2 regions of the Clostridium cylindrosporum DSM 605 genome follow, and region 1 is predicted to be linked to the other one. Evidence: predicted binding sites of a transcription regulator. Region 1 holds the regulator's gene; the other holds the start of a gene.
What was found. Region 1 encodes LexA, which represses DNA repair genes until DNA is damaged. Its sites were predicted from a motif close to CNAACANNTGTTNG; they were not measured.
Positions count from the first base shown of each region.

Region 2: the regulator LexA is predicted to act here: its motif matches at 3,135-3,148, upstream of uvrB (excinuclease ABC subunit UvrB).

Region 1 is NZ_LFVU01000003.1:64,792-71,241, reverse strand. Features, by position in the region: gene proC (pyrroline-5-carboxylate reductase) at 1-657, shown strand, start outside; gene CLCY_RS01740 (tyrosine recombinase XerC) at 1,193-2,137, shown strand; gene CLCY_RS01735 (hypothetical protein) at 2,212-2,502, opposite strand; gene lexA (transcriptional repressor LexA) at 2,911-3,525, shown strand; gene CLCY_RS01725 (NAD(P)/FAD-dependent oxidoreductase) at 3,796-5,013, shown strand; gene gshAB (bifunctional glutamate--cysteine ligase GshA/glutathione synthetase GshB) at 5,082-6,450, opposite strand, start outside.
Region 2 is NZ_LFVU01000028.1:358,008-364,457, forward strand. Features, by position in the region: gene uvrA (excinuclease ABC subunit UvrA) at 1-1,152, opposite strand, end outside; gene uvrB (excinuclease ABC subunit UvrB) at 1,164-3,122, opposite strand; gene CLCY_RS12515 (P-loop domain-containing protein) at 3,320-4,396, opposite strand; gene CLCY_RS12520 (hypothetical protein) at 4,500-4,790, opposite strand; gene CLCY_RS12525 (glycoside hydrolase family 10-like protein) at 4,973-6,450, shown strand, end outside.

The DNA.
Region 1 (6,450 bases):
ATATATGATACTGAAATTGAGGTTTCAAAAAAATCAAAATATCTTTTTATTGCAGTTAAACCAAATATATATGACTACATACTAAACAAAATCAACACCTCAATAACCGAAGATACTATTATTATAAGTATTGCCGCAGGATATGAGGTGTCAAGGATTTCAGACATTATAGGTAATAAAAAAATAGTAAGAACAATGCCAAATACACCTGCTTTATGTGGTGAAGGCTTTACAGCAGCCTATTTTAATGAAAATATTAGTGAAAGTGAGAAAAATCAAGTTTTAGAACTTTTAAAAACCTTTGGAAAATGTTGCGTTGTAGAAAAAGAAGAGCTAATAAATTCATATTCAGCTGTTTCGGGAAGTGGTCCTGCCTATGTTTCTATTATAATTGAAGCTATGGCAGATGCAGCTGTTCTTTTAGGTGTTCCAAGATCCGACGCATATATCCTAGCAGAGCAAACAATTCTAGGGACAGCGAAACTTGCACTAGATACAAATCAACATCCTGCTATCTTAAAGGATATGGTTTGTTCACCTGGTGGAACAACAATTGAAGGAGTTAGAACTCTTGAAGAAAAAGGATTTAGAAGTGCTTTAATCGAATGTATAGTAAATACTTATAAAAAAAATATTGATATTAAAAACATTAGATAAGGTAGGATTACTTAATGATTGTAAGAATTATATTTTTTTTACTTGTTATAACTATATATTTACTGTTTCTTTTTTTTCTTATAAAAGATATAGGGCTTAATAATAAAAAAATTTCAAAAAAAACTAAAAAAGCTAAAAAGAACTAAAATAATAACTTTAAAACTTATTTTGGGAAATAATCATTTTGTAAATCCGATGATTATTTCCCAAAATGTCTATGGATATATATATATATTTTTATACCTTAAATATATATATATATAATTGATTAAAGGTATTTTATGGGTAAACTTACCTTTATTAACGTAAATTCAAAATAAACATCTATATTTCTTAAGAAAAAACCTAAAGAAACCTTTAAATTCAAATATATTAGGTTTTTTCTATACAGCAATATAAATACATTAAAAGCTAAAAATATCTCTTTAAAACCCATTATAACTATTCGCTAAATATCAATTTAGCGAATAGTGTAAAAAACTACGAAAAAGGGGATGATAATTTGCAAGAAATTTACTCAGATGATCTTCCATATATGCTTACCGAATTCCTTGGATACCTTTCAACTATAAAGGGAAAATCTCCAAATACAGTTGAGGGCTATAAAATAGATATAAGATTATTTTTAAAATTTGTTTTAAAACAAAAACATAGGTTAACTTCAGATGTCGAGGGAGTTTCTATTAGAGATATAGATGATGAGTTTATAAAAAATATCAGACTTGGAGATATATATTCCTTTATGAATTATGTAAATACCACAAGGGGTAACAGCCCCTACGCTAGAGCTAGAAAAGTATCTTCTATAAGGGTTTTTTTCACTTATCTAGAGCGACGTGTTAAGCTTATTACAGATAATCCAGCCAAAGACTTAGAATCACCTAAAATAAACAAAAGACACCCTGTTTATTTAACATTAAATGAAAGCAAAGACCTTTTAGAAAGCGTATTTGGCACTGTTGTAGGCAGAAATAAACAAAGAGACTTTGCTATGCTTACTCTTTTCCTTAACTGCGGGCTACGTCTCTCAGAACTTGTAGGCATTGATATTAGTAGAATTAAAGAAGATATTTTAACAGTTATAGGTAAAGGAAACAAGGAACGAACCGTTTACCTTCCTCCCATTTGTGTAAATTCTATTAATTCCTACCTTCAAGAAAGACCAATACCAATCACAGGTCACGAAGATGCATTGTTTTTAAGCGAGCAAAGACGCAGAATCAACAAGAGAACTGTAGAAAAACTAGTAAAAAAATATGCTGAATTCGCAGGACTTGACTCTACAAAGTACACTCCTCACAAACTAAGACATACAGCAGCTACTTTGATGTATAAACACGGAGGTGTTGATATTAGAGCCCTCCAACAGATTCTAGGTCACGAAAGTATATCAACAACTCAAATTTATACCCATGTTGATGATGAACAACTTAGAAAAGCTGCAAAGTCAAATCCACTTGCAAACTTCAATTTAGATTAATTAGTTTACGTAAATAATATTATGTAAACTAATTAAAGGATACATAATCATTTATGTATCCTTTTATAGATTATTTATTCATTTATATTTAATATATCCTCTAAATCCTTATAATATTGGTCTCTAATTTCCTCATGATCCTCAATAAAATCATATGGCATATCATCTTCTTCATCATTTTCCCTTTGAAAAACTTCAAAATCCTCGTATTCTCTATAGGAATCTACCTGATCCTTTATTATTCCTTCTATTTTTATTTCCATATAATCATTATCTTCAAACTCTATGCACTTTCCGCAACTATTACATATACTCATACCATCCAAGTCACATAAATCATTTATATCATTTTCATCAAAAGCCATTTTATACTTCACCTCTTTTTAAAAATAATCAATATACCTATTTTAATAAAACTAACCATCGTTGTCTACCCCTAACCTCAATTCTAAATATTTAAAATATTTCTTCATCTATCAATTTTAATTCTATTAATAATATTTAAATTATAGTTAATAATAAAAATATTATTATTTTTCACATATTTCAAACTAGTCATATTATATAAAAAATTAGAACTATATAGTCATAACTACATATTCAAAAAGTGTAATAAAGATATGTTTTTTCACTTTATTAAAATTCTGTTTTTTTACCAATTAATACGAACATAAGTTTGCAAATACAATGATGCCTATGATATAATGGATATAAAATATACTTGTAATAATAATTTAAAGTACATCTGAGTATAAACGAAGGGAGAACTTAAAATGCTAACTATAGACCTAACTGATAAGCAGGAAAAAGTACTAGAATATATTCGCAAAGAAGTTTATTCTAAGGGCTATCCCCCATCTGTTCGAGAAATTTGTTCTGCATTAGGCTTTAAGAGCACTTCAACCGTCCACGCTCATCTAACAGCTTTGGAAAAAAAAGGTGCAATTAGAAAAGATCCTACCAAACCACGTGCTATTGAAATAATCGAGGACTCAAAAATGAGACGTGAAATAGTTAGTGTACCAATTGTAGGAGAAGTTGCAGCAGGGGAACCTATTCTAGCTATAGAAAATGTTATAGACACCTTCCCTATTCCTCTCGACTACATAAAGTCTAATAATAAACTATTTATGCTTGAAGTTAAAGGCGAAAGTATGATTGAAGCAGGAATTAATAATGGAGATTATCTTATATTCGAAACATCTTTAACTGCTAATAATGGAGATATAGTTGTGGCTTTAATTGAAGACAGTGCTACGGTTAAAAGATTCTACAAAAAAGAGGATTATTTTGTGTTAAGACCTGAAAATGCTTCTATGGATGACATAATAGTAAAGGAATGTTCTATACTTGGAAAAGCCGTAGGCCTTTTTAGATCTATGAAATAACACGTTATAAAAATACTTACTAAAAAGGAATTACATACTATGTCTTTTATACTTTTTATTTCTATGTGTATTTCAACTTGCTTTCTTATATATTATACATATAATTTATTTAAAAACAGAAAATTAAAGACAAAACCAATAACCAGCTTTCCCTTTTCACTTACAGGAATAGCTGGTTATTTTACTATTCTTAACTAATTTTAATTTGCGAATAAACTTATTCCCTTTTGAAAATCATAAATACATATAAAACTTTTTAAGGAGTAAGTTATGAGTATACCATATGTTAGAGGAAAATCTATATTCAATTGCATTAATACCGTTCCAAAACAATATCCTTATCTTGTAAAGGACATAGAAACTGAAGTTATAATAGTTGGTGGAGGTGCTACAGGTGCAATTTTAGGATATTACTTTACAAAAAACGGAATTCCTTCTGTTGTACTTGAGAAAAGCAGAATTGCCCACTGTAGTACAGGAATAACTACTTCCCTACTTCAATACGAATTGGATTCTAGACTTGAAGAACTTAAAAACTACGGTTCCTTAGATAAGTTTATAAATGCTTATAAACTTGGACTTAAAGCTCTAGATGAAATAAAAGATTTTATAGATGCATACGGAAATAAATGTGACTATAAAGTTAGGGACACCTTATTTTATACTTCTAAGTCTCTAGAATATAACCAAGTTGAAAATGAATATAAATTAAGACAAGATAGTGGCTTTGATGTTGAATTTATTACTCCATCAAACAACCCATTTAGTTTTAATGTAGAGGCAGGTGTATATTCTATTAATGGTGGAGCAGAGCTTGATCCCTATAAATTTACACATCAACTACTTGATGCTTCTACTCAAAATGGTTTAAGGGTCTATGAAAATTCCGAGGTAATAGATGTAAATTTCCTTGAAAATGAAGTTGAAGCTATAACAAAATATAATCACAAAGTTAAAGGAAAGATTTTAATAGTTGCAACAGGATATAATACCTCCCTTTTTACAAATAGAAATTTTGGAACAAAGTATACGACTTTCAATGTTGCTACAAAGCCATTGAAAGAAATTAAGGGCTGGCATAATAATGCGCTTATCCGCGATAATAAGGGAACATATAATTACTTTAGAACCACAAACGATAATAGAATAATTGCAGGCGGTGAGGATATCTCCTTCTTACCTGATATATTTAATGAAAAAGCTGCTAGAGAAAGTTATGATATACTTGAACAAAAGATTAAACATATGTTTCCAAGTATACCTAATATACAGATTGAGTATAAATATTGTGGCACATTTGCATCTACTAAGGATAACCTAGGCTTTATTGGAAAAGATCCTAAACAAGATAAACTTTTGTATTGTCTCGGCTACGGTGCAAATGGAATCCTATTTGCAATTTTAGGAGGATTAATGTTACCTAACTTATATAAAGGTAGCTATAATACTGATTTAGACTTATTTAAAGTAGATAGATTTGATTCTTAAAAATTAGAAAAGGAGCTGTTTCAAAACGATTCTCTAAAATCATTTTAAAACGACTCCTTCTTTAATCTTTATTTTACAAACCCAAGCAGTCTTAGTACTTTTTCTGCAATTTTTCTTTCTACTCCTTTATAAGGGAATGAATGAATGTGTATTGCAGGATTGAAGTTTAGTTCTATTATTGCATATGGGGAATTTTTATCTGTATAGTCCTCTATCATAAGGTCTACTCCACATATTTTTGCATCTACTGCTCTTGCAGAGGCTACAGCTATATCCTTAAATCTTTGAGGCATAGTATCAGTATAATCAATACTGTCTCCACCTGTGCTTATATTAGAATTTTCTCTTAAATATACAATTTCATCTACCTTTGGTATATATTTTGTATCTAGACCTCTTTGGCTTAAGAATAAATCTACATGCTTATCAAGTTTAATCTTTTCAAGAGGTGTCTTATATCCTTTTCCTCTTAAGTAACTTTTATTCTTTTCTTCTACAAGCTCTTCAATATTCATTGTACCGTTTCCAATTACATTTGCAGGTACTCTATTTAATACTCCTGCAACTTCGTCTCCTATAACAAGAAACCTAAATTCTTTCCCCTTAATAAATTCTTCTATAAGAACAGTTACATCATTTTCAAATGCAATTTCAAATGCCTTTATAAGGTCACTTGCTCTTGTTCCATCTGGGAATATACTTATACCAATTCCAAAGTTAGTACTCTTAGGTTTTATAACTACTGGAGTATTAATAAACCTTTTAACAGAAGAAATCGCATCATCCAAACTATCAAATTCTTCTCCAAGTGGCACTCTAATTCCATGCTCTTTTAACACCTTCTTAGTTACTACCTTATTCTCCATCATTAGAACTGTAGAATAACTGTCCATTGATGTTTCTGTTGCCTGCTTTATATATTCTTTCTTATTTCCCTTTGAAAGAGAAATAAAGTTTTCCTTCCTATCTAAAATATCAACTGTAATTCCTCTTTTAATAGATTCTTTCATAAGAATTTGAGTTGAAAGCTCCATATCTTCAAATCCTACCATTTTAAATCTATTTTGATATGCACTATCTTTATAAGCTTTAGCTAAACTCATATTAGCCTTTATATAGCCTTCTTCTTTAGTTTTTTCAGTTATTTTATTTGCATATGTAAGTGATGAACTAAGTACTTTGTTTCTTATTCTTTCTATATTATCATTTTCTCCAAGAGATAATTCCTTATTAATTCTTTCAATCTCAGAGAGTATTTCTAAAGCATATTCATTTTTATCTACTAAATTCCCATCTCTTTTTAGTTCTATTTTATCCTGTCCATACTTTGCTATAGCTCTTTGGTTAAATAGCCCTTCTTCCTGCCATAAATCATAGTTATTTTCTTCTTTTATAGATAAATAGATAACAAATAAGTGAATAAACCTCAAGTCTTCA
Region 2 (6,450 bases), on a different contig from region 1:
ATATCTTCTTTTAAGATTTGGTATAAGCCCTTCAAAGTGATACATAATTGTTGACTTTTCTCCATCTCTAACAAAGTTAACCTGAAACTTTTCTCCTCTATTTCCATAAAGAATAAGATCTATTATATCTTCCCCAAGCTCTTCTAGTGGTGTATCAAGATCAAAGTCATATTTATTGGATAGTCCCTCAACCAAAGACCTACTCCATGATTCTTCCTTAAGATTCTTCCAAGACTTAATCGCTCCCTGATTTATAGAAAGCGTTGTATCGAGAACAAGTTCCCTTGATATCTCCATTAGATTTCCAAGTCCATCACACTTTTCGCATTTACCAAAGGGACTATTAAAGGAGAACATTCTAGGAGTTATCTCTTCTATACTTAAGTTACAATCAGGGCATGCGAAGTTTTCACTGAAAAGGCTTTCTTCCCCATCTATCTCCTGAATTATAACAAGACCCTCTGCGAGTTTAAGTGATGTTTCTATAGAATCTGAAAGTCTTCCCTCTATCCCTTCCTTAATAATAAGTCTATCAACTATAATTTCTATATTATGCTTTATATTCTTTTGAAGTTTTATTTCTTCTTCAAGTTCATGTATTTCTCCATCAATTCGAACCCTAACGAATCCATCTTTTTTAATCTTCTCTAATAACTTTGCATGTTCTCCTTTTCTTCCTCTTATAACAGGAGCTAGAACCTGTAGTTTTGTTCTTTCTGGAAAAGTCATAATTTTATCTACCATTTGATCAACACTTTGTTTCTCGATTTCTTTTCCACATGAAGGACAATAAACAGTACCTACTCTAGCATATAAAAGTCTCAAGTAATCATATATTTCTGTTACTGTTCCAACAGTTGATCGTGGATTTTTATTAGTTGTTTTTTGATCTATTGATATTGCAGGAGATAATCCTTCTATATAATCAACATCTGGTTTATCCATTTGTCCAAGAAACTGCCTTGCATATGCTGATAGTGATTCCACATATCTTCTTTGTCCCTCTGCGTATATTGTGTCAAATGCAAGTGATGATTTACCAGATCCTGATAATCCAGTTAAGACAACAAACTTATTTCTAGGTATCTCAATATCTATATTTTTTAGGTTATTTTCTCTTGCACCTTTTATTATAATTTTATCCCTCTCCATATAGTCACCTCTTAGTTCTCTTTTCCTTTTAGTGCCTTTATCTTATCACGAAGAGCAGCAGCTCTTTCGAAATCAAGCTCCTCAGCAGCTTTTAACATCTCTTCTTCTATAATTCTAATTACATCATTTAAATTTTCATCGTCTATTGAAGGAATATCTTCTTCTTTAATTTCCTTACTTACTTCAATAACGTCATGAATAGGCTTTATTATAGTAGTAGGAATTATTCCATTCTCTTCATTATAATCCTTTTGTATTTTTCTTCTTCTTTCTGTTTCATCTATTGCAGTTTTCATTGATCTTGTTATAACATCAGCATACATTATTACTTTACTTTCTGAATTTCTAGCTGCCCTACCTATTGTTTGTATAAGTGAGGTTTCCGATCTTAAAAAACCTTCCTTATCTGCATCAAGTATAGCAACCAATGCTACTTCTGGTATATCAAGTCCCTCTCTTAAAAGGTTAATACCAATTAAAACATCACATTCTCCAAGTCTTAGTTCCTTTATAATTTTCATTCTTTCTATAGTATTTATATCTGAATGAAGATATCTAACTTTAATTCCTATTTCCTTTAAATAATCAGTAAGATCCTCAGACATTTTCTTAGTTAGTGTAGTAACAAGTATTCTAAAGCCTTTGTCAATAGTATTTCTGATTTCGCCAATTAAATCATCAATCTGACCTTTAATAGGTCTAACTTCAATCTCAGGATCAAGTAATCCTGTAGGTCTTATTACTTGTTCTACTATATTTTCTGAATGTTCCACTTCGTATTTAGATGGAGTTGCACTAACAAATACTGTTTGACCCATTTTCTTCTCAAACTCTTCAAACTTTAAAGGCCTATTGTCATATGCACTTTTCAATCTAAAGCCAAAATCAACAAGATTATCCTTACGGGATCTATCCCCGCCATACATAGCTTTAACCTGGGGAAGTGTAACATGTGATTCATCTATAAATAGAAGATAATCATCTGGGAAATAATCAATTAAGGTAAATGGAGGCTCTCCTGGATTTCTTCCATCAAATAATCTTGAATAGTTTTCAACCCCTGAACAATACCCTACTTCCTTGAGCATTTCTATATCGTAATTAGTTCTTTGTCTAATTCTTTGAGCTTCAAGCAATTTATCTTCTTCTATTAACTCTTTGTGTCTTTCTTCTAATTCTTCCTCTATTATTGAGATTGTATTTTCTATTTTTTCCTTTGAAGCAGCATAGTGTGAAGCCGGAAATATAACTATGTGACTTCTTCTACCTAAAATTTCACCGGTTAAAACATCAATTTCACATAATCTATCTATTTCATCACCAAACATTTCAACTCTAATTGCTTTATCTGAGGATGAAGCTGGAAAAATCTCAATAACATCTCCTCTAACCCTAAACGTTCCTCTAGTAAAATTAATATCATTTCTTTCATATTGAATATCAACTAACCTTTTTAGAATATCATCCCTATCCTTCTCCATACCTTCTCTAAGGGATAACATAAGACTTTTATATTCATTAGGATTACCAAGACCATATATACAAGATACACTTGCAACAACTATAACATCTCGTCTTTCTAATAATGCTGAGGTTGCTGAATGACGAAGTTTGTCTATTTCATCATTGATAGATGCATCTTTCTCTATGTATGTATCTGTATGAGGTACATATGCCTCAGGTTGATAATAATCATAGTAACTTACAAAGTACTCTACTGAGTTACTTGGAAAGAACTCCTTAAACTCACTACAAAGTTGTGCTGCAAGTGTCTTGTTATGGGCAAGAACCAATGCTGGCCTTTGACATCTTTCAATAATATTTGCCATAGTAAATGTTTTTCCAGACCCTGTAACTCCAAGTAAGGTTTCTGCAGCATCTCCATTATTAATTCCTTTTACTATTTTATCTATTGCCTCAGGTTGATCCCCTGTAGGCTTAAACTTTGAAACAATTTTAAACTCATTCATAATCCAACCCCCAGAACATTAGTTCGTATATACATTATAACATCATTTTTCTAATTCACAATAAGTAAAATAATAGTTTATTAATAATTATTATATCTCATTTAAAGTGTTTTTAAATATTAATATTGTTATTACTGTATTTTTTGTAAAAATCAAGAGGCTATCTAAATATTCTTAAGATAGCCTCTTGATTATTCTTACATATTTAATATGTCATCTAATACCTTATCATATACCTTATCAACCTTGGAAAAATCTATAGCTTTAACATATATACCTTCTAATTTTTCATGAAGAGATTTAATGTCTTTAAAAATACTCTTAGCCTTTTCAATTTCTTTTCTATATTCTTCCCCTACAGATACAAGTATCCCCTCTTCTTCATCAACAATATTCTTATCTATACACTCAACATACATGTCTATTACCTTGTCATTTTCAGAAGGTTCAACAACATGCGGTGCTGTTCCATCAAGAATTGCAACTGAAAGGTCTCGTATAATTATCATATCTAGACTTTTAGGATCTAGTCCACAGTGATATACCTCTACTTCATATCCCTTTGAAAGTGCTGCGGTTGCAACCTTTCTCATAAGAGTTGACTTACCAGAGCCTGCTCTTCCTTTAATAATATATTTTGACTTAATATCAGATGTTAAATCATCATAGAATATTGCCTGCCCTTGAGGAGTTAGTGCTCCAGAAAATCTTTGAATTTCTTTACCTACTTTCTCTTCTCCCTCAGGTACTATTTCCTCAACTAGAAAATTTGCTATCTCATTTGCTCTTTCAAAATTCATTCCAATTAAATACTCTTTTTCAATCTTATCATGTATAACCTTAGCATTTTTAAGAACCTCATATAACTTTTTATACTCATTAGATTTAGTATCTATAATATTCTTTATTTCTTCTCCTTTTTTTCTTAAGTGTTCCTCATCAAAGTACTCTCCAAAATTCAGTATACTATCTACAACACCTGGATACTTAGGATCTATTACATGTGGTGCTGTACCATCAACTATTATTAAATCTATACCATGCACAAATATTGCATCTAAAGAATCACTATCAGATGCACAGTAAATAAAGTCTACGCTATATCCCTTATCTAGTAAGTTTTTACCTACTTTCTTCATAAATGTGGACTTTCCACATCCAGGGCCTCCCTTTAGTATAAGTATTCTTTTAGCCTCTTTTAGAAAGTCATCAAAGTATGACACAAACCCTTCACAGGTATTTGCTGCAACTAAATAAGATTTACATTTACTCATAACCATCCTCCAAACAGTATTTACAATAAGTTACTTCCTATCTATATAATATGAAAAAATAAAAAAAAGGTTACATTTGAAGGTATAAAAAAAGAAGCTACAATTAGCTTCTTAACTCATTATCTGATGACTCTTCTTTTGGATTATCTTTTAATTTTGTTGCCTCTTTAAATGCATCATTTTTACTTTTCAAATAAGATAAAACAGCTATTATAGCAAGTCCCAGAGAAATAGTAACATATAAAGACTTTGGTATATCCTGTCCTATTGGAAGCCTTATTAATATGCAAATCAAAAGTACCAAAAATACTGCAATATCATGTACTTTTTTATTTTTTATTATTCTAAAAACAAAAAGAGCCATTAAAACACTTAATAATACCATTTCTATCATTACAACATCCCTCCATAGACCTATAGTAACATAAAACATCTTATACTCTAATAATATATTAGAAAACTTACCTTTACTAGTATATTTTGTTTTAAAATTAATACTATTTTACTACACAATATGTTAATATATAAGCATATTAAGGTATTTTGTCTAATTAGTACTAAAAAGGGGGGGAATCTTTGTTTACTATTCCGTTTAAAAAACTATTTAATAAAAAATTAGTAGCCTCTGTGCTTTGCAGTACGCTACTACTAGGAACAGTTTCAATTAAACTATCATCAAACAAGGAAGTATCTTCATTTGGTGATACAAAAGTAGTACATGCTGAAACAAAACCTAATGCTGAGTTTAGAAGTGCTTGGGTATCTACAATTTGGAATTTGGACTTTAAACAAACAAATGGGAGTGCAAGTGCATTTAAATCTGAATATACAAGGGTATTAAATGCCTTTAATTCTATGAATATGAATGCTGTAACTTTCCAAGTTAGACCAGCTAATGATGCCTTTTATCCATCTACTTTAAATCCATGGTCAAAGTATCTTACTGGAACTCAAGGTAAATCACCTGAGGCAGGATTCGACCCACTAGCATATATGGTATCTGAAACTCATAAAAAGGGCATGGAATTTCATGCATGGTTTAATCCATATAGGGTCACAGAATCAGCACAAACTGGGAAAACAAAGGAGCAAATTTTAGCTACTTTAAGTTCTAATAACTTTGCTAGAAAAAACCCTGATGCTGTAATGCTTTATAATGGAAAACTGTATTTAAACCCTGGAGAACCTAAAGCTCAACAATTTGTTATAGATACAGTTATGGAAGTTGTAAAAAAATATGACATAGATGCAGTACATTTTGATGATTATTTTTATCCATATGGTGGATTTAAAACTACAAATCCTGATATAGCAACATATAAAAAATATGGAACTGGATTTAGCTCAATTGAAAATTGGAGAAGAAACAATATTGATAATCTAATCAAAAACCTTAATACACAAATAAAAAGTGCTAAATCAGATGTTAAGTTTGGAATAAGTCCATTTGGAATATGGGGAAGCAAATCTAAGCATCCATCTGGAAGTCCTGAAGGCGAAGGTTCCGCTGTGTCTTCTGGCTCCCTATCAAGTTATGATGATATATTTGCAGACACTAGAAAATGGGTTAAAAATAACTGGATAGACTACATAACTCCACAATTATATTGGTCAATGAATAACAGTATTTCTTCATATAAAGTTCTAGTTGATTGGTGGGGAAATGTCGTTCAAGGAACTAAGTGTAATTTATACATAGGACATGCGGTATATAAATATAGGGATGGTGAAGCAAATACTAATGAAGTAGCTGACTGGAAAAATCCATCTGAAATACCAAACCAAATAACTTATAGCAGAAATAACGCTAATGTTAAGGGAAGTTCATTTTTCAGCTTAAGGGATTTAGAATCTAATATAGTTGGATTTAAAACTACTCTAGTTTCTAGTTTCTATACTAGTAAAGTATCTATTCCCGGCAGTGTATCGGTAACTCCTAGCTACCCTACTGAAAAGTTAAGAGTATATTCCACTGGAGTAAGTAATAGACTTGTTTGGATTGATAGTAAGACTAGTACATCAAAATCTTATAATATATATAGATTTACAGGTTC